2 regions of the Xanthobacter sp. 126 genome follow, and region 1 is predicted to be linked to the other one. Evidence: riboswitches for the same ligand, from Rfam matches in the RefSeq annotation. Region 1 holds a riboswitch; the other holds the start of a gene.

Evidence for each region. Region 1 has a riboswitch for thiamine pyrophosphate ahead of thiC (phosphomethylpyrimidine synthase ThiC). Riboswitches for the same ligand answer to the same signal wherever they lie in the genome.
Region 2: it holds a riboswitch for thiamine pyrophosphate, as region 1 does, so the genes downstream of both, thiO (glycine oxidase ThiO) here and thiC (phosphomethylpyrimidine synthase ThiC) in region 1, are expected to answer to the same signal.

The regions. Positions count from the first base shown of each region.
Region 1 is NZ_JAFO01000001.1:3,326,521-3,338,433, forward strand. It holds gene cimA (citramalate synthase) at 1-780, shown strand, start outside; gene thiC (phosphomethylpyrimidine synthase ThiC) at 874-2,748, opposite strand; TPP riboswitch at 2,830-2,963, opposite strand; gene bioB (biotin synthase BioB) at 3,117-4,076, shown strand; gene XAN126_RS0115845 (hypothetical protein) at 4,305-4,568, opposite strand; gene XAN126_RS0115850 (thymidylate synthase) at 4,860-5,654, shown strand; gene XAN126_RS0115855 (alpha/beta fold hydrolase) at 5,678-6,277, shown strand; gene XAN126_RS29290 (DUF533 domain-containing protein) at 6,461-7,582, shown strand; gene XAN126_RS0115865 (protein-methionine-sulfoxide reductase heme-binding subunit MsrQ) at 7,790-8,698, shown strand; gene XAN126_RS0115870 (acetone carboxylase subunit gamma) at 8,947-9,453, opposite strand; gene XAN126_RS0115875 (hydantoinase B/oxoprolinase family protein) at 9,622-11,913, opposite strand, start outside.
Region 2 is NZ_JAFO01000001.1:4,332,768-4,344,680, forward strand. It holds gene XAN126_RS0120495 (DMT family transporter) at 1-566, opposite strand, end outside; gene XAN126_RS0120500 (Trm112 family protein) at 762-974, shown strand; TPP riboswitch at 1,036-1,135, shown strand; gene thiO (glycine oxidase ThiO) at 1,205-2,329, shown strand; gene thiS (sulfur carrier protein ThiS) at 2,335-2,541, shown strand; gene XAN126_RS0120515 (thiazole synthase) at 2,595-3,386, shown strand; gene XAN126_RS0120520 (thiamine phosphate synthase) at 3,422-4,018, shown strand; gene XAN126_RS0120525 (carbonic anhydrase) at 4,110-4,862, shown strand; gene XAN126_RS0120530 (hypothetical protein) at 4,973-5,377, opposite strand; gene rpsA (30S ribosomal protein S1) at 5,534-7,261, opposite strand; gene XAN126_RS0120540 (universal stress protein) at 7,605-8,129, opposite strand; gene XAN126_RS0120545 (M48 family metalloprotease) at 8,232-9,794, opposite strand; gene XAN126_RS27330 (thermonuclease family protein) at 9,803-10,804, opposite strand; tRNA gene XAN126_RS0120555 (tRNA-Arg) at 10,911-10,987, shown strand; gene XAN126_RS0120565 (carbohydrate porin) at 11,359-11,913, opposite strand, start outside.

The sequences.
Region 1 (11,913 bases):
CTGGTCCACGTCTCCCGCACGCTGGACGAGATGCTGAACCGCGCCCCCGACCGCCACGCGCCTTACGTGGGCGAGAGCGCCTTCGCCACCAAGGCCGGCATCCACGCCTCGGCCATCCTGAAGGACCCCGCCACCTACGAGCACGTCGCCCCGGAAAAGGTGGGCAACCGCCGCCGGGTGATGGTCTCCGACCAGGCCGGCCGCTCCAACGTGCTGTCCGAGCTGGAGCGCCTCGGCGTGCCGGTGGACAAGAAGGACCCGCGCATTTCCCGCCTGCTGGAAGAGGTGAAGGAGCGCGAGGCGCTGGGCTATTCCTACGAGGCAGCGGATGCCTCCTTCGCCCTGCTGGCGCGGCGGATGCTGGGCTCCGTGCCGGACTATTTCGCGGTGGAGCGCTTCAAGGTGAATGTGGAGCGCCGCTACAACGCGCAGGGCGAGCTTGTCACCGTGGCGGAAGCCATCGTGAAGGTGAAGGTGGACGACGAGACCATGATCTCCGCCGCCGAGGGCAACGGCCCGGTGAACGCGCTGGACGTGGCCCTGCGCAAGGATCTCGGCAAGTACCAGCCCTTCATCTCCGGCCTCCACCTCACCGACTATCGCGTGCGCGTCCTCAACGGCGGCACGGAGGCGGTGACGCGGGTGCTGATCGAGAGCGCGGACGAGACCGGCGATCGCTGGACCACGGTGGGCGTCTCCCCCAACATCATCGACGCCTCCTTCGAGGCGCTCTTGGATTCCATCACCTGGAAGCTGCTGAAGGAAGGCGCGCCGGCCTGACGGGCTCGCGAGCCGGAATGTAAAAAAAAGCCGGGCTGTGAAGGCCCGGCCTTTTCTTTTCAGTCCTGCGCTGGCGCCGTCAGCGCCCTGCCCTCACTCCGCCGCGGCGGGCGGAGGGGGCGCGACTTCCGGGGCGGGCGTGTAGATCAGGCCGCCGCCGTCGCGGAACTTCTGGGCCATTTCGGCCATGCCCGAGGAGGCGAGGTTGTCGGCCTGGGCGCGGGCGATGTCGCCGGCTTCCAGCTTCAGCTCCTGCGATATCTTCATGGAGCAGAACTTCGGCCCGCACATGGAGCAGAAGTGCGCCACCTTGGCCCCCTCGGCGGGGAGCGTCTCGTCGTGGAAGCGCTCGGCCGTCTCCGGGTCGAGCGAGAGCGCGAACTGGTCGCGCCAGCGGAAGGAGAAGCGGGCCCGGGAGAGCGCATCGTCGCGGATGCGCGCGGCCGGGTGGCCCTTGGCGAGGTCGGCGGCGTGGGCGGCGATCTTGTAGGAGATGACCCCGGTCTTCACGTCGTCGCGGTCGGGCAGGCCGAGATGCTCCTTCGGCGTGACGTAGCAAAGCATCGCCGTGCCGAACCAGCCGATCATCGCCGCGCCGATGGCGGAGGAGATGTGGTCGTAGCCGGGGGAGATGTCCGTCACCAGCGGGCCGAGGGTGTAGAACGGCGCCTCGTGGCAGACCTTGAGCTGCTTCTCCACATTCTCGCGGATGAGGTGGAGCGGCACATGGCCGGGGCCCTCGATCATCACCTGGCAGTCGTACTTCCAGGCGATCTCGGTGAGCTGGCCGAGCGTCTCCAGCTCGGCAAACTGCGCGGCGTCGTTGGCATCGGCGATGGAGCCGGGGCGCAGGCCGTCGCCGAGGGAGAAGGCCACGTCATACTGGGCGAGGATCTCGCACAGCTCTTCGAAGTGCTCGTAGAGGAAGCTCTCCTTGTGGTGTGCGAGGCACCACTTGGCCATGATGGAGCCGCCGCGCGAGACGATACCGGTGACGCGGTTAGCGGTGAGCGGCACGAAGGGCAGGCGCACGCCGGCGTGCACCGTCATGTAGTCCACGCCCTGCTCGGCCTGCTCGATCACCGTGTCGCGGAAGACTTCCCAGGTCAGGTCTTCGGCGACGCCGTTCACCTTCTCCAGCGCCTGGTAGAGCGGCACGGTGCCGATGGGCACCGGCGAGTTGCGCATGATCCATTCGCGGATGGTGTGGATGTTCTTGCCCGTGGACAGGTCCATCACCGTGTCGGCGCCCCAGCGGGTGGCCCACACCAGCTTGTCCACCTCTTCCGCCACGCCCGAGGTCACGGCCGAATTGCCGATATTGGCGTTGATCTTCACGAGGAAGTTCCGGCCGATGGCCATCGGCTCGGTTTCGGGGTGGTTGATGTTGTTGGGGATGATGGCGCGGCCGCGCGCCACTTCCTGCCGCACGAATTCCGGCGTGATGTCGGAGGGGATCGCCGCGCCGAGGCCCATGGCCTGATGGTGCGGATGGGCGCCGCCATTCACCTTCGCGAGGTTCTCGCGGGCGGCGACATATTCCATCTCCGGCGTGATGATGCCGGCGCGCGCATAGGCCATCTGGGTCGGGCGCTTGCCCGCCTTGGCGCGCAGCGGCTTGCGGCCGGAGAGATCGAACTGCGGCAGGGTGGAGGACTGGCCCTCCTTCAGGCCGTTATCCTCGGGGCGGACGGCGCGGGCCTCCACCTCTTCCACGTCGCCGCGCTCGCGAATCCACTGGGCGCGCAGCTGCGGCAGGCCCTTGGTGAGGTCGATGACGGCATCGAGGTCGGTATAGGGGCCGGAGGTGTCGTACACCTTCACCGGCGGCTCGGACGGGTCGGTCAGCGAAATCTCGCGCATGGCGACGCGCACGTCCGGCCGGGTGGCGGAGACGAACACCTTGCGCGAATGGGGCAGCGGCCCGGTGGTGACTTTCAGGGAGGACGTCGAGGCTTCGTCCAGCATTGCGGATCTCCGTTCAGCTTGCGCTTTCAACGAGACCCGGGGTGTAGAGCTAGGAGACGGGTGCGGGGCGACGCTGAGCGCCGGGAGCACAAGTTCCGATCCCTTCGCCGGTATGACCCGGATCAGGTTCGAAGGGTCATCGCGGCGCCGCGGAAGTCTAACTTCCGCGAACTTGCGATATCTCAGCCCCTTCCGGGGCCCCCCTTGGAACGGGGACACTGTGATGTATACCAAAGCCCAATGTCAACGCTGCACTGCAGCGAACGCATAGGTCAAGTCACCCATTTGGGAAGACCGGCGGTATTGGAACGCGCCGCAAACACGATTAGACCGGCCCTCCCACATCGCGCGGAAGCAGGAGCATGGGCATGGCCAAGACTGAGGATGGCACGATCCGCCACGACTGGAGCGTTGACGAGATCGCGGCGCTCATGGACCTGCCCTTGCTGGAGCTGGTGGGCCGGGCCAATGCCGTCCACCGCGCCAACCACGACCCCAACGAGGTCCAGCGCGCGAGCCTGCTCTCCATCAAGACCGGCGGCTGCCCGGAGGATTGCGCCTATTGCTCCCAGTCCGCCCGCCATGCGGAAGTGGATCTGACGCGGGAGAAGTTCCTCGATCCCGCCTCCGTCATCGCCCTCGCCGAGCAGGCGCAGGCCAACGGGGCCGAGCGCTTCTGCATGGGCGCGGCGTGGCGGCGGGTGAAGGAAGGGCGCGAATTCGACGCCGTGCTGGAGATGGTGCGCGGCGTGCGCGGCCTCGGCATGGAAGCCTGCGTGACGCTCGGCATGCTGGAGCCGCATCAGGCCCAGCGCCTCGCCGAGGCCGGGCTCACCGCCTACAACCACAATCTCGATACGGGGCCGGATTTCTACGGCGAGATCGTCACCACCCGCACCTATGCGGACCGGATCGACACCCTCACCTCGGTGCGCGCGGCGGGCATCGAATTGTGCTCCGGCGGCATCATCGGCATGGGCGAGACCATGCGCGACCGCGCCGCCATGCTGCAGGTGCTGGCGGGGTTCGATCCGCATCCCGAAAGCGTGCCGGTGAATGCGCTGGTGGCGGTGGAAGGCACTCCGCTGGCCGATCGCCCGCCGGTTGACCCGCTGGAGATCGTGCGCATGGTCGCCACCGCCCGCCTCGTCATGCCCGCCTCGCGGGTGCGCCTTTCGGCCGGACGCGCGGCGCTCAGCCGCGAGGCGCAGATCCTGTGCTTCCTCGCGGGGGCGAATTCGGTGTTCTACGGGGACACGCTGCTCACCACCCCCAATGCCGGCCTCGGCGCGGATGCCGCGCTGTTCGAGGCCATCGGCGGCGCCTGATTGGCGCGGGTAGGCGGAGATCAGGAGACCCTCGCACCCCGGACGCATGCAGCGATCAGCGGAATGCGAGCCGGGGTCCAGCGCAAGAGACCGCCGCAGGCGCTTCAATTCAATGGATCAGGAGAATCGCCGGCTGCGCCGGACTATCCCCTGGTCCCCGGCTCAGCGCTCCGTCTGCGCCGTCGCTTGGCCGGGGAGCGAGGCAGCCATGGGCCGCCTCGCCACGTTTCACGCCGCGAGGTGAGCGTGGTGCAGGCGCACCCGGTCGTGGTTGCGCGACTGGGCGCGGTCTTCCTTGTTCGGGCGCTGCTGGGCCTTGACCAGGCGCAGCACCTCGTCGAGCCGGGTGAGGGCATCGCTGGCGGCGTGCTCCTCCCGGCTCGATCCCGCCTCCCAGGCGGCCTCGTTGCGGAAATCCTCGGCCTGCGCTTCCTGCGCCAGATAGGCGCGAACCTCGAGCAGCGCTGCCGTGAGGTTGGTTTGGGAGCTCATGTGTCTTGCCCTTGATCGTCAACTTGAGCGTTCAATGCTGGTCTAATACGGCTACGTCGTGGCGAAAAAGGGGGTCTCCAAGGGTCATACGCAGCGGAAATCACTCACTTTTTCGCCATCGATCCCGCCACGCCACACGTCCCGCAGGGGCAGCATGGCGTTAGGAAGCGGGCAAGCATGTTCTCTCGCACGTGTGGACGGCCGCCGCCGCCGGCTGGCTGCCTTGCAGCCCGCACGCTAGACTGGGCCGGCGAAAGCCTTATGGCGCTTGATCTTGGCCGGACATACCTAATGGAAGCTTACCATCAGCTCCTGCGCCGCATTCTCGATGAGGGCGTGCGCAAGGACGACCGGACCGGCACCGGAACGCTATCGGTGTTCGGGCACCAGATGCGATTCGATCTGGCGCGCGGCTTCCCCCTCGTGACCACCAAGAAGCTGCACCTGAAATCCATCGTCCACGAGCTTCTGTGGTTCCTCGCCGGCGACACCAACATCCGCTACCTCAAGGAAAACGGCGTCTCCATCTGGGACGAGTGGGCCGACGCCAAGGGCGATCTCGGCCCGGTCTACGGCCACCAGTGGCGCTCCTGGCCGACGCCGGAGGGCGGCGTGATCGACCAGATCGCGCAGGTGGTCTCCGACATCCGACGCAATCCTGATTCGCGCCGCCTCATCGTCACCGCCTGGAACCCGGCGGACGTGGCGAAGATGGCGCTGCCGCCCTGCCACTGCCTGTTCCAGTTCTATGTGCTGGAGGGCAAGCTCTCCTGCCAGCTCTACCAGCGCTCGGCGGACGTGTTCCTCGGCGTGCCGTTCAACATCGCCTCCTATGCGCTCCTCACCCACATGGTGGCGCAGGTGACGGGGCTCGGCGTCGGCGATTTCGTCCATACGCTGGGCGATGCGCACCTCTATGTGAACCACCTCGATCAGGCCCGCGAGCAGCTCTCCCGCACCCCGCGCGCCCTGCCCTCCCTGCGGCTGAACCCGGTGGTGAGCGACCTCTTCGCCTTCCGCTACGAGGACATCGAGATCGTGAACTACGATCCCCACCCGGCCATCAAGGCCCCGGTGGCGGTCTAGCCGCCCGCAGCCATCCGCAAGCCATGATCGAGACGCTGTTCCTGCCCGGCGCAACGGGAGACGCCGCGTTCTGGAAGCCCGTCGCGGCGCGGGCCGCATGGGAGGGCACGTTCTTCTCCTGGCCCGGGCTGGGCCGCCAGCCGGCCAGCGCGGACGTGAACAGCATCGATGATCTCGTCGGGCGGGTCGCGGACCAGATGCGCCAGCCGGTGGCCATCGTCGCCCAGTCCATGGGCGGCTATATCGCGCTCAAACTGGCGCTCGCCTTCCCCCACCTCGTCAGGACGCTCGTTCTGTGCGTCACCTCCGGCGGGGTCCCGGTGGCCGACCTCGGCGGGGAAGACTGGCGCCCGGATTATTTCGGCGCCTTCCCGCACGCGGCGCGGTGGATCGCCGATCCCGTCGAGGACCTGTCCGACCGGTTGCCTTCGGTCCGCGCGCCGACGCTGCTGCTGTGGGGCGACGCCGATCCCATCAGCCCGGTGGCGGTCGGGGAAAGGCTGGCGCGCCTGCTGCCAAACTCGCGCCTGTGCATCCTGCCGGGGGCGGGACATGATCTGGCGCAGACCCACGCGGCGGCGGTAGCGGACGAGATCCGGCGTCATCTGATCGCGACTTCGTAAGCCTATTGAGCCGGGGCGGAGCATCTTCGGGCTTGTCCGGGTGCGGACTTCGTCCTTAGCTCACGCGCGGGCTCGGGAGGCCCCATAAGCAAGATCGTGCCCGCATTTGGACTCAACAGGGCTGTAGCAGCCCGATCGCGGCCGGGCCTTGCCCCGCGCAGCGGCACCTTGAGGGAGGAAGCCATGGCCGGAACGGGTGATCTTCTGGGACAGCTCATCGGCGCGGCGCTCGGCTCGGGCAGCGTGCGGGGCGGCGGCGCGCAGCAGACCGGGGGCGGACTGCCGGGCGGGCTCGGCGACATTCTCGGCCAGGTGCTCGGCGGCGGCGCGGGCGGCAGTGGCGCGGGCGGTGGCGCGCAGGGCGGCGGCGGCCTGCCGGGCGGGCTGGGCGACATCCTCGGACAGGTGCTCGGCGGCGGCGGTCAGCGCGGCGGAGCGGGCGGAGCGCCGTCGGGACTGCCCGGCGGCCTCGGCGACATCCTGGGGCAAGTGCTCGGCGGCGGACGCGGAGCGCCGCAGGGTGGTCCGTCCGGCGGCGCATCGGGCGGTTCCTCCGGCGGGCTGGAGGACATTCTCGGCCAGATTCTCGGTGGTGGCGCGGGCGGGCCGTCCGGCGGCTCCACGCAGGGGGGCGGCATGTCCGGCGGCGCGGGGGGAGGTCTCGGCGATCTCGCCTCGGAGGCCCTCGGCCGCGGCGGCTCGTCCACGGCCGGCGGCTATCCCCAGCCGGAGCCGGTCCCGCCCTCCGATTATCGCCAGCCGCAGCCCTCGCCCCAGCCCGGCCATCAGCCCTCTTCATCGGGCGGCAGCGACCTGATGCGATATGGTGGCCTCGCCATCATGGGGATGCTGGCCTGGAAGGCGTACCGCAAGTGGCAGGCGGGGGCCGGCGGACGCGCGGCCTTCACCTCCGGCACGCCAGACGCCGCCTTCTCCCCCGCAGCCGCGCCGGGTGGGCCGGAAGCCTTCTCCGGCGTGCTGCTCTCGGCCATGGCCGCCGCCGCGCAGGCCGACGGCGAGATCGACGAGGAGGAGGTCTCGCGCATCGGCGGCGGGCTGGAGCGCATGGGCGCCGGCTCTCCCCAGCGGGATGCCCTCGTCGCCATCCTCACCACGCCGGTGGACCCCAACGAGGTGGTCGCCGCCGCGACGACGCCGGAGGCGGCACTCCAGATTTACGCGGCCTCGGCCCTCGCCATCCGGCCGGACAACGACGCCGAGCACGCCTATCTGGACTGGCTCGCCGGCGCGCTGGGCATCGAGCCCGGCCTCAAGGCGCAGATCGAGGGCGAGCTGAACGCCTGAGGGAGTCCGCCACGCTCAGGCGCCGCGCGGAGTCGGGGCTGACGCTCAGGCGCCGCGCGGGCTTGTAGTTTGCCTCCGCTCAGGCGCCGCGCGGGCTTGAAGCTCACGCCATCGTGCAGGCCGCGGCCGTAACGCTGCCGCAGGGGCCGGCGTAAGGGGAAGCAGGCGCCGGGCGGGCGCCTGCACAGCTTTGCCGGAAAGGTCCCGATGCCCCTGTTTCACGAGCGGTCCGGCCGTTTCAGCCCCGAGAAGACCCTGTTCCTCGTTTCCAGCATCCTGCCGGCGGTGTGGCTGGTGGGCCTTGCCGCCAACGGCCAGCTCGGCGCGCGGCCATGGACCGAGGCAATCCATTTCACCGGCCTGTGGGCCATCCGCTTCCTGGCGGTGACGCTGGCCGTGACGCCGCTGCGTCGGCTGTTCAACATGCCGAAGCTCTATTTCGGCCGGCGCATCTTCGGCCTCGCGGCGCTGGGCTACGCGGCGCTGCATCTCACGCTCTACATCATCGATCAGGGCTTCGGCCGGGCGCTGAGCGAGATTGTGCTGCGCATCTATCTCACCATCGGCGCGGTGGCGGTGACGCTGCTCGTGGCGCTGGGCGCCACCTCATTCGACGGTGCCATCCGGCGGCTCGGCGCGACCCGCTGGAACCGGCTGCACATGGCCGTCTACGCCATCGCGGTGCTGGGCACGGTGCATTTCTTCATGCAGTCGAAGCTGGATGTGACCGAGCCGGTGCTGATGGCCGGCATTTTCCTGCTGCTCTTCGCCTTCCGTGTGGCCGGACGCGGCGGGAAGAGAGTGACGCCGCTCGCCATGGCCGGGCTCTCGGTGGCCGGGGCGGCGCTGACCGCGGGCGTGGAAACGCTCTGGTATGCGCTGGCGACGCGGGTGGACCCGTTTCTGGTGCTGGATGCCAATTTCACCCTCGACCTCGGCCCCCGCCCGGCCGTGTGGGTGCTGGTGATCGGCCTCTGCGTGGCGGCGTTGGCCGCCATCAACCCGCCCGCCCCCCGTGCCGCCGGCCGCCGCGCGGCGATGACCGGCAAGGCGACGACTGGAAATACGATGACCGGAAGTACGATGACCGGAAATACGGAAGGCGCCGGCGCCTGAAACGGCGAAAGGAAGGGGTGCCCTGAGCCCCCTTCCTCCCGCGTGACGCCGGGCTCCCGGCGAAAGAGCCCGGCGAGGCTCGCAAGGGACTCCCCTCTCCCCTTGCGGGAGAGGGGTTGGGGGTGAGGGGTATTCTTCCGCTCACCCCGCCCCCGCGGCGCTTCGTGCGGACCATCCCCCTCACCCGTCTTGCGGCTACGCCGCGATCCACCCTCTCCCGCGAGGGGAGAGGGGAGAGGAGACCGCCCTCACGCCGCGGCGCGTTCCGGCACCGGCAGGCCGAGCCATTCGGTGTAGAAGGCGTCGATGTCGGGCTGGAAGTCGTGGATCACCGGATACCAGGGGGTGGGTGCCTCCACGTCGTGGAGCGTGCCGCACTCGGGGCAGAAATATTCCCGGATCACCTGCCACGAGGGCGTCGGGGCCATGAGGCGGGGATAGATCTCCTCCATCTTCTGCGGCGTATCGCGGACATGCACGCGGGCATGCAGCTTCCAATTGTCCTTCCAGTCGCAGAAATCGTGGCCGCACTCGCAGCGCACGGTCCACTTCTTGGAGACCTTCTGTTGCACGATGTAGAGCTTCGGGCCCAGCGGCAGGATGATCTTCTCATCCCACGGAACGCGCTCCTGCAGGATCTCCACATAGGTCACGAACCGCTCGGGGTCCTTCGGCGTGGACAGCATCTGGTGCAGCGTATCGGGATCGATCTTGCCTTCCACGAGATCGACGATCTTGGCGCGGGTATAGGACATGGTTTCCTCCTGAATTGAATTTCATTGAGGCGTCATCCCCCGGCTTGTCCGGGGGATCCACGGTGCCGATGGACCGCTATCAGGCATCGGGCACCGCTCTCGCCGCTGGGTGGATGCCCCGGACAAGCCGGGGCATGACGGCAGTTCGAAAGGGAGAGACCGTTCCCCTCACTCCTCCACGAACTGCACGGTGCGCACGTCCGGCAGCTCGGAGATGTCCATGGAGTAGCGCGAGCCGTAGGTGGGGATGCCGATGTCCTCCTCGTTCAGCACCCAGCTCTCCGGCAGGTCCCAGAAGCTGCGGAACTCGCGCTCGAACTTCGGGCCCAGCTTGAAGGAGGCGGCGAACATCTGCTGCACCTGGGTGCCCGCATCCTTGGCGAGGATCTTCTCGCGCTCGCCCTTCATCCACTCGCGGGTGGGGACGGACTTGGCGAGGCGCGCCTTACGGATGTCGGCGCGGGCGGCCTTGGTCGCCGCCTCGTCCACTACCACGAGGCCGCCGGCCCCCTTCTTCACCACCACGCCGTAGACATCGCCGGCGAGGCGCTCCAGCACGTAGCCGCCGTTGATGTCGTCGGCCACCGCCTGCGGCTCGCGGTCGAGCGGATCACCGAAGCCGGGGCCGCCGCGCATGTAGTTGAGATAGAGGTCGTAGTCGGAGAACATCTCCTCGGTGGTGATGGCCTGCTTGTCGCGCTTGATCTGCGCCTTGGGCAGCATCGCGTCCCAGGTGGGGTTCTCCGGGTCCGTGTCGCCGCCGAGCGGGATGTCGGCGCCGGAGGCGATCAGCTCCTTCAGCCCGGTCTGGTGGGCGGCGAAGCGATAGCCGGAGGCGGCGGGATAGCCGCCCATCAGGCCCCAATCGGACGAGATGTGGCCATTGCCCATGAAGAACATGGTCCAGTCCTTGGCGTTCCAGACCATGCGCAGGCTCTCGAAGCCGCAGCCGCCGCGATACTTGCCGGAGCCGCCCGAGGAGGCCTTGATCTGCCGGCCGAGATAGATCAGCGGCTCGGCCAGTTCCCAGATCTCCATGTCGCCCATGTCGCCTTCCGGGTTCCAGATGGCGGCGGCGTGGGAGAGGCCGTCCTGCACCGCGGTCGCCCCGGTGCCGTTGGCGGCGCACTCGAACGAGTTCACGGCGTGGATCTCGTCATACTGGTTGAAGCCGCCGCCCTGCAGCCAGTTGGAGGTGTTGGCGTTGCCCGCATTCACCTCCTCCAGATAGCCGCGGCCGAAATAGGAGCGCGACAGGCCGCGCCACAGGGCCGTCCAGGCGGAGACCAGGAAGTGCCAGGAATAGGAGAAGGCGACGCGGCGGTCGTCCGGGTTCATCCAGGTGCCCTTGGGCAGGCGGAACTCGGTGCCGTAGGCGGCGCCGTCGTTGATCATCTCCGAGGGGATGAGCGTCTGGGTCATCATCACCCAGATGCCCGAGGTGAAGCTCACCTGATGGGCATTGTAGGTGTGCCAGCCCCAGCGGCTCGCCCCCTCGAAATCCAGCCGCCATGTGCCGTCCTTGCGGATGGTCATCTCGCAGGGGGCGTGCATGATGGTGTCAAGCTTGGCGAAGTCGGAGGGCACCCGCACGTCCTCATGGGCGTAGGGCACGTCCACGAAGCCCACCTGCCGGTAGGTGCCGGGGATGGTCATGGCCTTGATGCGGGCCTGAAGGCCGAGGCGGCCATGCTCCACCGCCTCGTAGGCGAACTTCCAATAGGCCTCGATGCCCTCTTCCGAGACCACCTCCTCCACCAGCCTGCGGATCATGTGGCAGCCGGCGATGCGGGTGCGCTCGTCCAGCATCCAGTAGCGGGTGGTGCGCACCATGCGCTGGCTCTCGTGCAGCCAGTCGCGGAACAGTTCGTCATTGGCGCCCACCTTGCGGCAGGTGATCTGGTAGCCGTCGCCGAAGCGCTGCACCTGCCCGGTGGCCATGGAGCCCGGCCCCACCGCGCCGGTGTCAATGACGTGGGTGACGCCGCCCACCCAACCGATCAGCTCCCCTTCCCAGAAGATGGGAACGATGGTGTGGATGTCGCAGGGGTGGACGTTACCGATGAGGCAATCGTTGTTGCAGAAAATGTCCTTGTCGCGAACGCCGGGATTGGCCTCCCACTCGTTCTCGATCATGTATTTGATGGCCGCACCCATGGTTCCCACATGGATGATGATGCCGGTGGAGGTGAGAAGGCTGTCGCCCGCCGCATTGTAGAGGGTGAAGCACAGTTCGCCCTCCTGCTCGACGATGGGCGAGGCGGCGATCTTCTTGGCGGTCTCGCGCGCATCCACCACGCCAGCACGCAGTCGGGAGAACAGCTTGTTGTAGAGGATGGGCTCGCTCTCGCGCAGCTCCAGCTTCTTCAGGCCGGCATAATGGCCGGTGGCCTTGGTGGCCGTCATCAGCCGATCGCGATGCTCTTTGAGCGTCTCGCCGCCACGGACGATGCCGCGGGT
Region 2 (11,913 bases), 1.0 Mb from region 1:
ATCAGCATGAAGGCGATCACCTCCCAGCCCGACATGGTGCGTGCGAGGCCGCCGGAGACGGCGTAGCCGATGGCGCAGGCGATGACGCCGAGGAACAAGAGGCTGTCGCCCATTCCCAGCGCGCCGCCCGCGCCGTTGCGCAAGGCGAAGGCCACCACCAGCCCGGCCCCCACCGCGCTCGCGGCGAACAGGCCGAGGCCCGGCCGTTCCCCGGCCAGCAGCATGGCGGCGATGGCCGTGCACAGGGGCAGAAGGCCGAGCACGATGCCGCCATGGGCCGCCGGCACCGTCTGGGTGGCGACGCCGATGGCCAGCGGGAACACGAAGATCAGGCAGGCGGAGGATACGGCGAGGCGCCACAGCACCTTGGGCTGGCCGAATGGCCACGGCCGGCGCAGCGCCAGCACCAGCCCGAGCGCCGCAAAGCCAGCCAAGGCGGCGCGGCCGAAGCTGATGAACCAGGGGCTGAAATCGTGCAGCGCGAAGCGGGTGAGCGGCAGCGTCGCGCCGAACATCACGACCGCGACGAAGCCGAGAAGAAGCCCGAGGGCCAAGCGTCGATCCATTGGGCTCCCGAGGGCGCGATTCCAAGGCCGCTTCATTAGGGGCTGCGCCGGCGGAAAGACAGCGAAACCGCGTGATATGCCCATCAGTGGCCGTGATGTCGCGAAAATCACTGGTGAAAGGCCACCCCGCCGCCGCTATGGTGGCGCGCCGCGGACCCTTTGCCCTCGAAACGCGCGGCACCAAAGAGCGAGAACATGATCCAGTCCCAGCGTCCCGGCCACGACGTCGACCCCAAGCTGCTCGAAATCCTGGTCTGCCCCCTCACCAAGGGGCCGCTGGAATATGATCGCGAGCGCCAGGAGCTGATCTCCCGCGCCGCCCGCCTCGCCTATCCCATCCGCGACGGCATCCCGATCATGCTCGCCGACGAGGCGCGCCAGCTGGACGAAAGCGAACTCAACCGCTGAGGTCCGCCTCGTCCCGGGCGCCCCGCCTCTTGCAGTTCTGCGGCCGGCATGAGTAAATAACAGACACGGCCTGGGGTGCCGCGCATCATGCGCGGCTGAGATCACACCCATCGAACCTGTCTGGATCATGCCAGCGTAGGGAGATGCCGATGAGCGAGAGCTTGTCGCAGTTTACATTCGCACCTTCATCGCAAGCCGGCTCTGCACCGGCGGGCAAGGCGAAACCGCGTGTGGCTATCGTCGGCGGCGGCGTCATCGGCCTCGCCCTCGCCTGGCGCCTCGCCGACGCCGGCTGTCCGGTGGATTTGTTCGAGGCCGGCGAGACCGGGGAAGGCGCGAGCCGCGCCGCCGCCGGCATGCTCGCCGCCTGCGCCGAGGCCGAGCCCGGCGAGGAGGGCCTGCTCGCTCTCAACCGCGCCAGCCAGACCCTCTGGCCCGCCTTCGCGGCGGAGCTGGAGCGCGCCTCCGGTGAGGCGGTGGACCTGCGCACCGAGGGCACCATCACCATCGCCCTCACGGCGGACGATGTGGCGAAGCTGCGCCACCTTTACGCCTTCCAGCAGGGGCTGGGCCTGCCCGTGCAGTGGCTCACTGCCGCCGAGGTGCGCCGGCGAGAGCCCTATCTCGCGCCCCGCCTCGCCGGCGGCGTGCTGAGCCCCGAGGATCATCAGGTAGACAACCGCAAGGTTGCCGCCGCGCTGAAGATCGCCGCGCTGAAGACCGGCGCAACGATCCACCAGAACACGCCGGTCAGCCGCGTGGAGACGGCCGGCGGCCGCGCCACCGGCATCGTCACCGGCGAGACGCACCATGCTGCCGACGTGGTGGTGCTGGCGGCCGGGGCGTGGAGCCGGGGCGTGGACGTCGCCCCGGCGACGCCGCTGCCGGTGCGCCCCATCAAGGGGCAGATGCTGTCCCTGCGCATGGACCCGGCCGCGCCGATCCTTTCCCACGTCCTGTGGGCGCCCGGCTCCTACCTCGTGCCGCGGCGCGATGGCCGGCTCATCATCGGCGCCACCACCGAGGAGAAGGGGTTCGACACCGACCTCACGGCCGGCGGCCAGCTCGCTTTGCTCACCAATGCGTGGCGGGCGCTGCCGACGCTGGAGGAATTGAGCATCGTTGAGCAATGGGTCGGCTTCCGCCCCGGCAGCCGGGACGACGCCCCCATCCTCGGCCCGAGCCCGGAGGTGGACGGCCTCGTCTACGCCACCGGCCACCACCGCAACGGCATCCTGCTGCTGCCGGTGACGACCCAGGTGATCGCCGACCACATCCTGGGCGGCAAGATCGCGGACGTAGCCCTGCCCTTCGGCGCGGAGCGCTTCGGTCCGCCGCGCGCGGCGGCGGAGTGAGCGCCATGCTGGCCCTGAAGGTGAACGGCGCCGAGGAGGCGCATTCCGTCGCCACCGTTGCCGACCTGCTCGTCGCCAAGGGCCTCGAGCCGGAGCGTAAGGGCATCGCGGTGGCGGTGAACGGCGCGGTGGTACCTCGCCGCACCTGGACCGACGCGCGCCTTTCCGCAGGCGACGCCGTGGAAATCATCGAGGCCAAGCAGGGCGGCTGAGCCCTGGCCGAACAGAACAGAGCGCTCGTGAGCGGGCGCCGGGAAGAAGCACCATGAGCGCGTTCCAGAATCCCAACACCGATCCCCTCGTCATCGCCGGCCGCACCTTCTCGTCGCGGCTGTTCCTGGGCACGGCGGGCTATCCCAACCAGAAGGTGTTCCTCGATGCCCTCGCCGCCTCGGGCAGCGAGATGGCGACCGCCTCCATCCGCCGCATCAGCCTCGCCGGCTACGAGGAGAGCCTGACGGACCTCCTCACCGGCCGCGTCCACATCCTGCCCAACACCGCCGGCTGCCAGACAGCGAAGGACGCGGTGCTCACCGCCGAGCTCGCCCGCGAGGCGCTGGAGACGGACTGGGTGAAGCTGGAGGTCATCGGCGACCGCGAGCTGCTCTATCCCAATGTGGAGGAGCTGCTGAAGGCGACGGAAGAGCTGGTCTCGCGCGGCTTCGTCGTGCTGCCCTATTGCAACGACGATCCCGTCACCTGCCAGAAGCTCGCGGACCTCGGAGCCGCGACCGTCATGCCACTCGGTTCCATGATCGGCACCGGCCTCGGCATCGCCAATCCGCACATGATCGAGCTGATCTGCTCCCGCTCGCCCGTGCCGGTGGTGCTGGACGCGGGCATCGGCACGGCGTCCGACGCGGCACTTGCCATGGAGCTGGGCTGCTCGGCAGTGCTGCTCAACACCGCCGTCTCCAAGGCGCTCGACCCGGTGCGCATGGCCACCGCCTTCCGCCACGCGGTGGACGCCGGCCGCCTCGCCCGCCTCGCCGGCCGCATCCCGCGCAAGCTGCACGCGGAAGCCTCCAGCCCCGAGTTCGGCCTAGTCGGGAGCTGACCCTGCCCCCTCTGCCGACGCCGCCTCTGCTCCTGATTACCGACCGCACGCTGGCGCGAGGTGATCTGGCGGACGTGGTGGCCGCGGCCTGCGCTGGCGGGTGCAGATGGGTCAGCCTACGGGAGAAGGATCTGCCGGCCGCCGAGCAGATCGCCCTCTTCGCCCGCCTGCGGGCCGCGACCACGCCCTTCGGCGCCCGCCTGACGCTGCATGGCTCCCCCGAGCTGGCGCTGGCCGCCGGCGCGGACGGCGTGCACCTCTCCGGCGGCGGGGACGCGAAGGCCGCGCGGGCGCTTCATGGGCCGGGGGCGTTGATCGGCCTGTCCACCCACACCCTGGCGGAGGCCACCGCCGCCGATCCGGGCGCGCTCGACTACATCACGGCGAGCCCGGCCTTCCTCACAAGGTCCAAGCCGGGACACGGGCCGGCGCTGGGGCTTGAAGGGCTTTCAACCTTCGCCCGCACGAGCGCCGTGCCTGTGGTCGCGCTCGCCGGCATCGACGCCGAGACGGTGCCGGCCTGCCTCACCGCCGGGGCCAAGGGCGTCGCGGTCATGGGGGGAATCATGCGCGCGGACGATCCGCGAGCGGCCTTCGCCGCCCTGGCCGCAGCCGCGTCAGCCGCAATCTGATCCATCCCGGAACAGTATCGGCTTTTGCGTGTATCCCCAGCGCTGGTAAGCTTGGCCGCAGCGGGGGAACCGCCATACAAGGGGCAATTCAATGACCATCAATCGCCGCACGCTGCTTGCGGGCCTTGTCGCCTGCCCGGTCTGCGCTAGCGCGACCCGCGCGTCCGAGGGGGCGCACTGGACCTATGAGGGCCACGGCGGCCCGCAGGAATGGGGCTCTCTGGAGAAGGGCTTCTCGGCCTGCGCCATCGGCACCCAGCAGTCGCCCATCAATCTCGAAGGCGCGGTCAAGGCGGAGAGCGCCGGCCCCGTGCTCGCGTGGAAGCCGTTCGCCTACAAGGTCGTGAACAACGGCCACACCATCCAGGCGGACGTGACCGGCGACGGCGGCACCGCCACCATGGGCGGCAAGACCTACGCCCTCAAGCAGTTCCACTTCCACGCCCCGAGCGAGCACGCAATTGACGGCAAGCGCACCGCCATGGAAGCGCATTTCGTCCATGCGGCGCCTGAGGGCGGACTCCTGGTGGCTGGCGTCTTCATGGTGCCGGGTGCGGCCAATGCCGCCTTCTCCTCGCTCATGGCCGCCGCGCCGCGCAAGGCCGGGGACAAGACGCTCGCTGCGCCGCTTGATGCGGCCGGCTTCCTGCCGTCGGCGCGCGGCACTTATCGCTACGAGGGGTCGCTGACCACGCCGCCCTGCTCGGAAATCGTGGACTGGAACGTGTTCGGGGCGCCCATCGAAGTGGCGCAGGCGGACATCGACGCCTTCCGCGCCATCTTCCCCATGAACGCCCGCCCGCTACAGGCGGTGAACCGGCGCTTCCTGCTGCGTCTCAACTGAAGCAGCGACTGGGACAAGGGGCGCCGCCACAGCGGCGCGCCCACGCGCTTTTCACTGGGGGAGGAAGCCACGCCCTCCCCGGCCGCATCAGGCGCGGCGTGCAGTCAGCTTCACTTGGCGATGAGCAGCAGAAGCTGCTGGCCGGCGGGGGAATCCAGCTCGGCCTCGGTCAGCTTGCCGTCCTTGTTGGCATCGGCATCGTTGAAACGCTTGCGCACGATGATGAGCCACTCGTCCAGCTCCAGCGTCTTGTCGCCGTCCTTGTTGACGGCGGCCCAGTCCTCGTCGGTCAGGCGGCCCTTGGTCTCGGCGGCCTCGAGGGTCTTGTCCTTGTCCGGATTGATGGCCTTGAAGACCTTGGTGCCAAGGTCGATGGCCTCGACGATCTCGACGGTGCTGTCCTTGTCCTTGTTGTACTTGCGAAGGAACTCCTTGCCGGTGAGGGCGAAGGCCGAACCCGTGGCGGCGAGCGAGACCGCGGCGACGACGCCGAGGGAAATCATCCTGCGCTTCATGGCAAACCTCCCATTGACAACCAAGACTTGGATACTTCCGCGCTGGTCACGGCACAAGAACGCCGGTCGGCGTCCGAATGGCGCATGGGTTGAAAAAAGGGCCGGTGCAATGCACCGGCCCTTCGTTCTTCAGAGAAATCCGATCGCGTAGAGCGATCAGTCTTCCTTGTCCGCCTCCTCGGCGGTGTCGGCAGTGTCAGCGGCGCGCTGCTTCAGCGCGGCACCCAGGATGTCGCCGAGCGAAGCGCCCGAATCCTGCGAGCCGAACTGGGCCACGGCCTCACGCTCTTCCGCGATCTCCATCGCCTTGATGGAGACCTGCACCTTGCGCGCCTTGCGGTCGAACAGGGTGACGCGGGCGTCGAGCTTGTCGCCGACCGAGAAGCGCTCGGGGCGCTGGTCGTTGCGGTCGCGAGCCAGCTCGGAGCGCTTGATGAAGGCGGAGAGGTCGGTGCCGGTGAGCTTCACCTCGATGCCGCCGTCCTTCACGTCGGTGACTTCGCAGGTCACGACAGCGCCCTTCTTCACCTCGCCCGCGTCGGCGAAGGGATCGCCGGCCAGCTGCTTGATGCCGAGGGAGATGCGCTCCTTCTCGACGTCCACGTCGAGCACCACGGCCTTCACCATGTCGCCCTTGCGGTATTCGTCGATCACCTGCTCGCCCGGACGGTTCCAGTCGAGGTCGGAGAGATGGACCATGCCGTCCACATCGCCATCGAGGCCGAGGAACAGGCCGAACTCGGTCTTGTTCTTGACCTCGCCTTCCACCACGGCGCCGGGCGCATACTTCTCGGCGAAGGCCTCCCAGGGGTTCTGGAGGGTCTGCTTGAGGCCGAGGGAGATGCGGCGCTTGGCCGAATCCACTTCCAGCACCTGAACCTCGACCTCCTGGGAGGTGGAGACGATCTTGCCGGGGTGGACGTTCTTCTTGGTCCAGCTCATCTCGGAGACGTGGATGAGGCCCTCGATGCCGGGCTCCAGCTCCACGAACGCGCCGTAGTCGGTGATGTTGGTGACGCGACCCTTGAAGCGGGCCTCCACCGGATACTTGGCCTCGATGCCCTCCCAGGGATCACCCAGAAGCTGCTTCATGCCGAGCGAGATGCGGTGGGTCTCGTGGTTGATCTTGATGATCTTGACCTTCACCGTCTGGCCGATGTTGAGCACCTCGGTCGGGTGGTTCACGCGGCGCCAGGCGATGTCGGTGACGTGCAGCAGGCCGTCGATGCCGCCGAGGTCAACGAACGCACCGTAATCGGTGATGTTCTTGACCACGCCGTCGATGGCCTGACCCTCTTCGAGGTTCTGCACCAGCTCGTGGCGCTGCTCGGCGCGGGTCTCTTCCAGCACGGTGCGGCGGGAGACGACGATGTTGCCGCGGCGACGATCCATCTTGAGGATCTGGAAGGGCTGCTGGTTGTGCATCAGCGGGCCGACGTCGCGGATCGGGCGGATGTCCACCTGGGAGCGCGGCAGGAAGGCCACGGCGCCGTCGAGATCGACGGTGAAGCCGCCCTTCACCTGGTTGAAGATCACGCCGAAGACCTTCTCGTTGGCCGTGAAGGCCTTCTCGAGCTTGACCCAGCTCTCCTCGCGGCGCGCCTTGTCGCGCGAGAGGACGGCTTCGCCCATGGCGTTCTCGACGCGCTCGAGATAGACCTCGACCTCGTCACCCACCTTGATGGCGTTCTCGCGGCCGGGGCCGGCGAACTCGCGCAGGGCGACACGCCCTTCCGTCTTCAGGCCGATATCGATGATCGCCAGATCCTTCTCGATGGCGACCACGATGCCCTTGACCACCGAACCTTCATTGGTATCGGCACGGCCGAAGCTCTCGTCGAGCAGGGCGGCAAAATCCTCACGGGTGGTTTCTACGGCGGACATTCACGCTCCAGACTTGCTGCGCCGGCATCTCGTGTTGCGAGGCCCGAACCGCTCGGATGTCCGCCATTCAAGAAATGACGAACGGCCGCCGCAAAAGCGACGGGCCGGCGCGAAGGCCGGGCGGCACGGACGATGAATTGAGTGTCGATGCGCGCTCACAGAAAGCCAGGGCGGGCTGCCTCCGACGATCAGGACCGCGTATACCGCCGGTCCCTGCCCACCCGGGCGGCTCCCCGCTTGAGGGAACGCGGCCACGGACCGCGCTCACATAGTGCAAAAACCCCGATGGCGCAAGGGCTCGCGCAAGCCTGCCCGCGCAAGGCCGGCCGCCCGGAAGGCGCGTTCAGCGGCCGGGGGCGAAGAAGGCCGGGCTAGGCTCGGGCCATTCCACGCCACCGGTCGGGCTGGCCTGGATGGCGGGCGCCACCTCCTCCCGCACCACCAGCACGGGAATGCCGGAGTGGGTGAGCACCTTGGTGGTCTCGCTGCCCAGCACCACGGCGGACAGGCCCCGGCGGCCGTGGGAGGCCATCACGATCAGGTCGCAGCCCTCGGCTTCGGCGGTGGAGATGATGCCGTGGAAGGGCTGATCGTCCTCCACATGCACCCGCTTCGCCTCGACGCCCGCCGCGGCGGCGGTGTCGGCTGCACGGGCAAGCACGGCCTCGGCCTTCCGCCCGGTCTGGCGCCGATATTCGGCTTCCGTGTCGGCGATCTGGTCCGCCTCGGTGCTGAAGAGATGGAAGCGCTCGCTGGCGGTAACGATCACAAGCGCCGCGTGGAGCGCTGCGGCGAGCGCGACAGCATGGGAGACCGCAAGGTCCGACAGCGCCGAGCCGTCGGTGGCGACGAGAATTTTCTTGTACATGGCTCCCTCCCGCAACGAGAGCCGCGATCATAGCAGCGGGGGGCGGCATAGCGGCTTGCGCGCCATCAAATCGCCGGGAGCGGCGAATGGGGCATCCGCCCCTCAGTCGGCGATGATCTTGACCTTCTCGCCGTACTTCAGCCGGGCATTGGCATCGAGCCCGTTGAGGATGAGGAAGCGCTCCACCGGGCGGTCGGGCACCTGCATCTTGCCGGCGATCTTCTCCACATTGTCGCCGAGCCCCACCTGGACGATGCGCACGCGCAGCGGCTTCACCGTGTCCGCCTCGCCAGAGGAGACGCGGCGGAAGGTATCGGCGGCGGCGCGGAACTGCTTGTCCAGCTCCGGCGTCAGCTCGCGGGCGGCGAAGATGAGGCGATAGACGTCCGAGCCGAAGCGGATGGCGAACATGCGGAACGACCACTGGTCGCCGCGCGCCACCGCCGTCGCCGCGCTGAAGCCGTTCACGGTGAGCGATTCGACCGTGTTGATCTCCACCCCGTCGATCCAGCCGGAGGAGAGATATTGCCCCAGGGACTGGTCGGCGGGGATGCGTACCGCATCGAGCCGCAGCGCCTCGCGGCCGGTCTGGGTGGCGCCGAGCACCGCCTGGGAGGTGTTCTCCAGCGAGAAGCCCTCCGGTGCCATGAAAGTGAAGCCGAGCTTGGGGTGCAGGAACTTGCGGCCGCGGACGAAGCCTTCCTTGGGATCGTCGCCGTAGACCATGCCGTTGATGACGCTGAAATAGGCGCTGCGGTCCCGCTCGCCGTCCGACGGCCCCGCCGCCGGGGCATATTGGCGGGCATTGGCGATGGCGATGGAAATGCGCTCGGGCGTCGCCGGATGGGACGACAGGAAGTCCATGTCCGGCGTGGTCGAGGACGAGCCGGAGAAGGCCGTGCTCTTCATCTCCGAGAAGCGGCCCATGTCGGTCAGGAAGCGCGAGGCGCCATAGGGATCAAAGCCCGCGCGCGCGGCGATGCCGACGCCGATGGCATCCGCCTCCAGCTCCTGCCCGCGATTGAACGAGGCCAACGTGCGCCGGCTCTTCTGCATGGCGAGCGCGCCGAGGTCGGGGTCGTTCACCACGTCGGAGATGACGCGGCTCACCAGCACCGCCTGCTTCACCTGGTCCTCGCGGATGGTGGCGTGGCGGGCGATGACGTGGGCCATCTCGTGGGCGAGCACCGAAGACAGCTCGGACGTGTCGTTGGCTAGCGCCAGCAAGCCGCGCGTTACGTAAAGCGAGCCGTCCGGCAGGGCAAAGGCGTTGATGGCCGGCGAGTTCAGCACGGTGACGCGGTATTTCAGGTCCGGCCGCTCGGAGGCCGCGACGAGGCGCTCCACCACCTTCTGGATCAGCGCCTTGAGCTCGGGATCGTCATAGGCCCCGCCATAGCTCGCCACGAGCTTTTCATGCTCGCGCCGCTGGCTGGGCGACATATCGGCGAATTCGGATGCCGCGCCGGTGGAGGCGAGTGGCACGCTCACCTGATCGAGGTCGATGCCGGCGCACCCGGTGAGCCACAGGGGGAGCGCGACGACAGCACAGGCGAACAGCGCGCGCAGGCCGGAGCGCCGGGCAAGCGCGCGCGCAGGCGCTTCCGCCCGAACCCGCCTCGCCGCACCCTGCCCTCTCAGCGCCTCACCCACCCAGCACCTCATGCTTCCGTTCACCGCTCCCGGCGCCTTGACGGCAGCGCCTGAGCATCGGGCAGGTTTTCGACCTTGCCCTCGATGCGCAGCACCTCGCCCCGCCGCCGCGGCGCCATGGCCGGTCCACCTTCCTCGCGGACGACGCCCCTTACCTGGATAAGGGTTCCGCGCAAGATGGCAGGATCGAGCCTATCGCCCAAGATTGTGGCGAAATCCTCCCTCGTCAGCATGACAGTGAAATCTTGCTTCCAGCTTGCCCCAAAATTGAGAAAAATCCGGTCGCGTCCGCCGACGGCGAGCACCCGCCCTTCAGTAACGGAATAAAGGCCGCGCCGTTCCTCCATGGCCTTCTCGTCCCCGGCCGGGGCGACCGCCGTGGCCAAGCTCCAGATGCCCCGGCGGGCGCTGCGCGCTTCCGCTTCGGCCGAAAGGCGCTGGGTGGCACACGCGGTATCACCTTCCGCCGTGACATAGCCTGCCCCGGCCCGAACCAGCGCCGTGGCAAGATCCTCCCCCCGGGCCTCTCCCGCCGCCGGACAGACGAGCCGCGCCGTCCCGGCAAGCCGTCCGTGACGATCGAGCGTGGCCGTAACCGGCGCAACCGCGCAGCCATCGAGCACCGCAGCCGCCGCATCCGCGGCGACCGCGAGCATCTGCGGGTCGGGCGAGAGGCGGGTCGGCAAGGCGATGCCTTCCGGGGCGAGGCTCCGGCCGTCGGCAAGTGCGAGCGCCCCCGCATCGCTCCAGCGCGCGGCGCTCCCGGCCGCCTCGGCCCCGCCGCCTGCGCAATCGGTGGCCGCCGGGACGGCAGCCCTCTGCGCCGGGCGGGCGGCGGCAGGAGAGATGGTTTCGAGGATCAGCCCACCGGAAAGGGCCAGACCGCCCATCGCCAGAAGACGCGCCAGCGCCCGCAATGAATGCGTGTGGCTGCGCCTCCCTGCGCTCGCTGATGAATGGCCTAGCGTCATGCAGCAACGATAGCGGCAACCGCCCTCCGGATTGAAGGCCGACCCGATCAACTGTCCTTACGCCGCCTTACGCCGGCATCCGGCTCCCGCCTCGGACGGGGGAAGCCGCCATCCGGCCCCTTCCCTCCCGGCGTGCCGCGATTTAGAAGGAGGGCGTGTCCCGGTAGCTCAGCAGGATAGAGCAGCGGTTTCCTAAACCGCAGGTCAGGGGTTCGAATCCCTTCCGGGACACCATATTTTTCAATGATTTAATCACGTTTTGCGCATCAGCGAACAGGCCCGCCTCGGCTTGGCCTATGTCGGCCAGTTCGCAGACAGCGTGACGGTCAATGCCTTCCGGGCCAACCTGGCGCTCCGCATCCAGCTGACGATCTGCGTCCTTGCGTCATGCTACTTGGTCGCATAGTTCGCAACGTGCATAACGCTATGGTTGCATAGGCAAGGTAGGGGGCGAGAATGGGCAGGATCGGGCGCGTGGTGATCATGGCCGTAGTGCTGGCGGGTGTCGGCGGGTGCCAGCTCTCGAACCCGAGAATGATCGTGACTCCGCATGACCGGCCGTCGGGGCCGTTCCCCCAGCCGTGAACTGACGACCGGGCGTCCCCTCAGAAAGCGACCGTCGTGCGCAGGCCCACCACCCAGGCGTTTTCATTGACGGGCGAGGTGTAGCCGCCGGGATCGATGACGTATTGCAGCGAGGCCTTCAGGTTCAGCCAGCCCGTTGCCTGGAACCCGTAATAGGCTTCCAGCACGTATTCGTTGTGCTGCACGTAGCCCGGGCCGAGCCCCAGCCAGTTGGCCTCGGCCTGCGCGGTTGCGAGCCGTGGGTTGATGCCGGTCGTTCCGATGGCGAAACCCATGTCGTCATCGGGGCGGCTTGCGAACGTGCCGTGCTGCTGAATGCCCCACGCCACCTGATAGAGCTGCGTGGAGGTCCGCGGGTCGGCATAGGTGAAGTTGAAGAAGCTCCACAATCCCTGCTTCGGGTTCGGCCCCTGGGCATTGCCGGTCAGCTGCTGGATGAAGGAAACATAGAAGCCGTAGCGCCCGTAGTCCTGGGCATAGGGCAGCCCCGAGATAAGCTGGGGCTGTCCGTTGATGCTCGTGACGGCGTTATCCGCGGTCGCGGTATCGAACCATCCGCCGATCTTGTAGGTGCC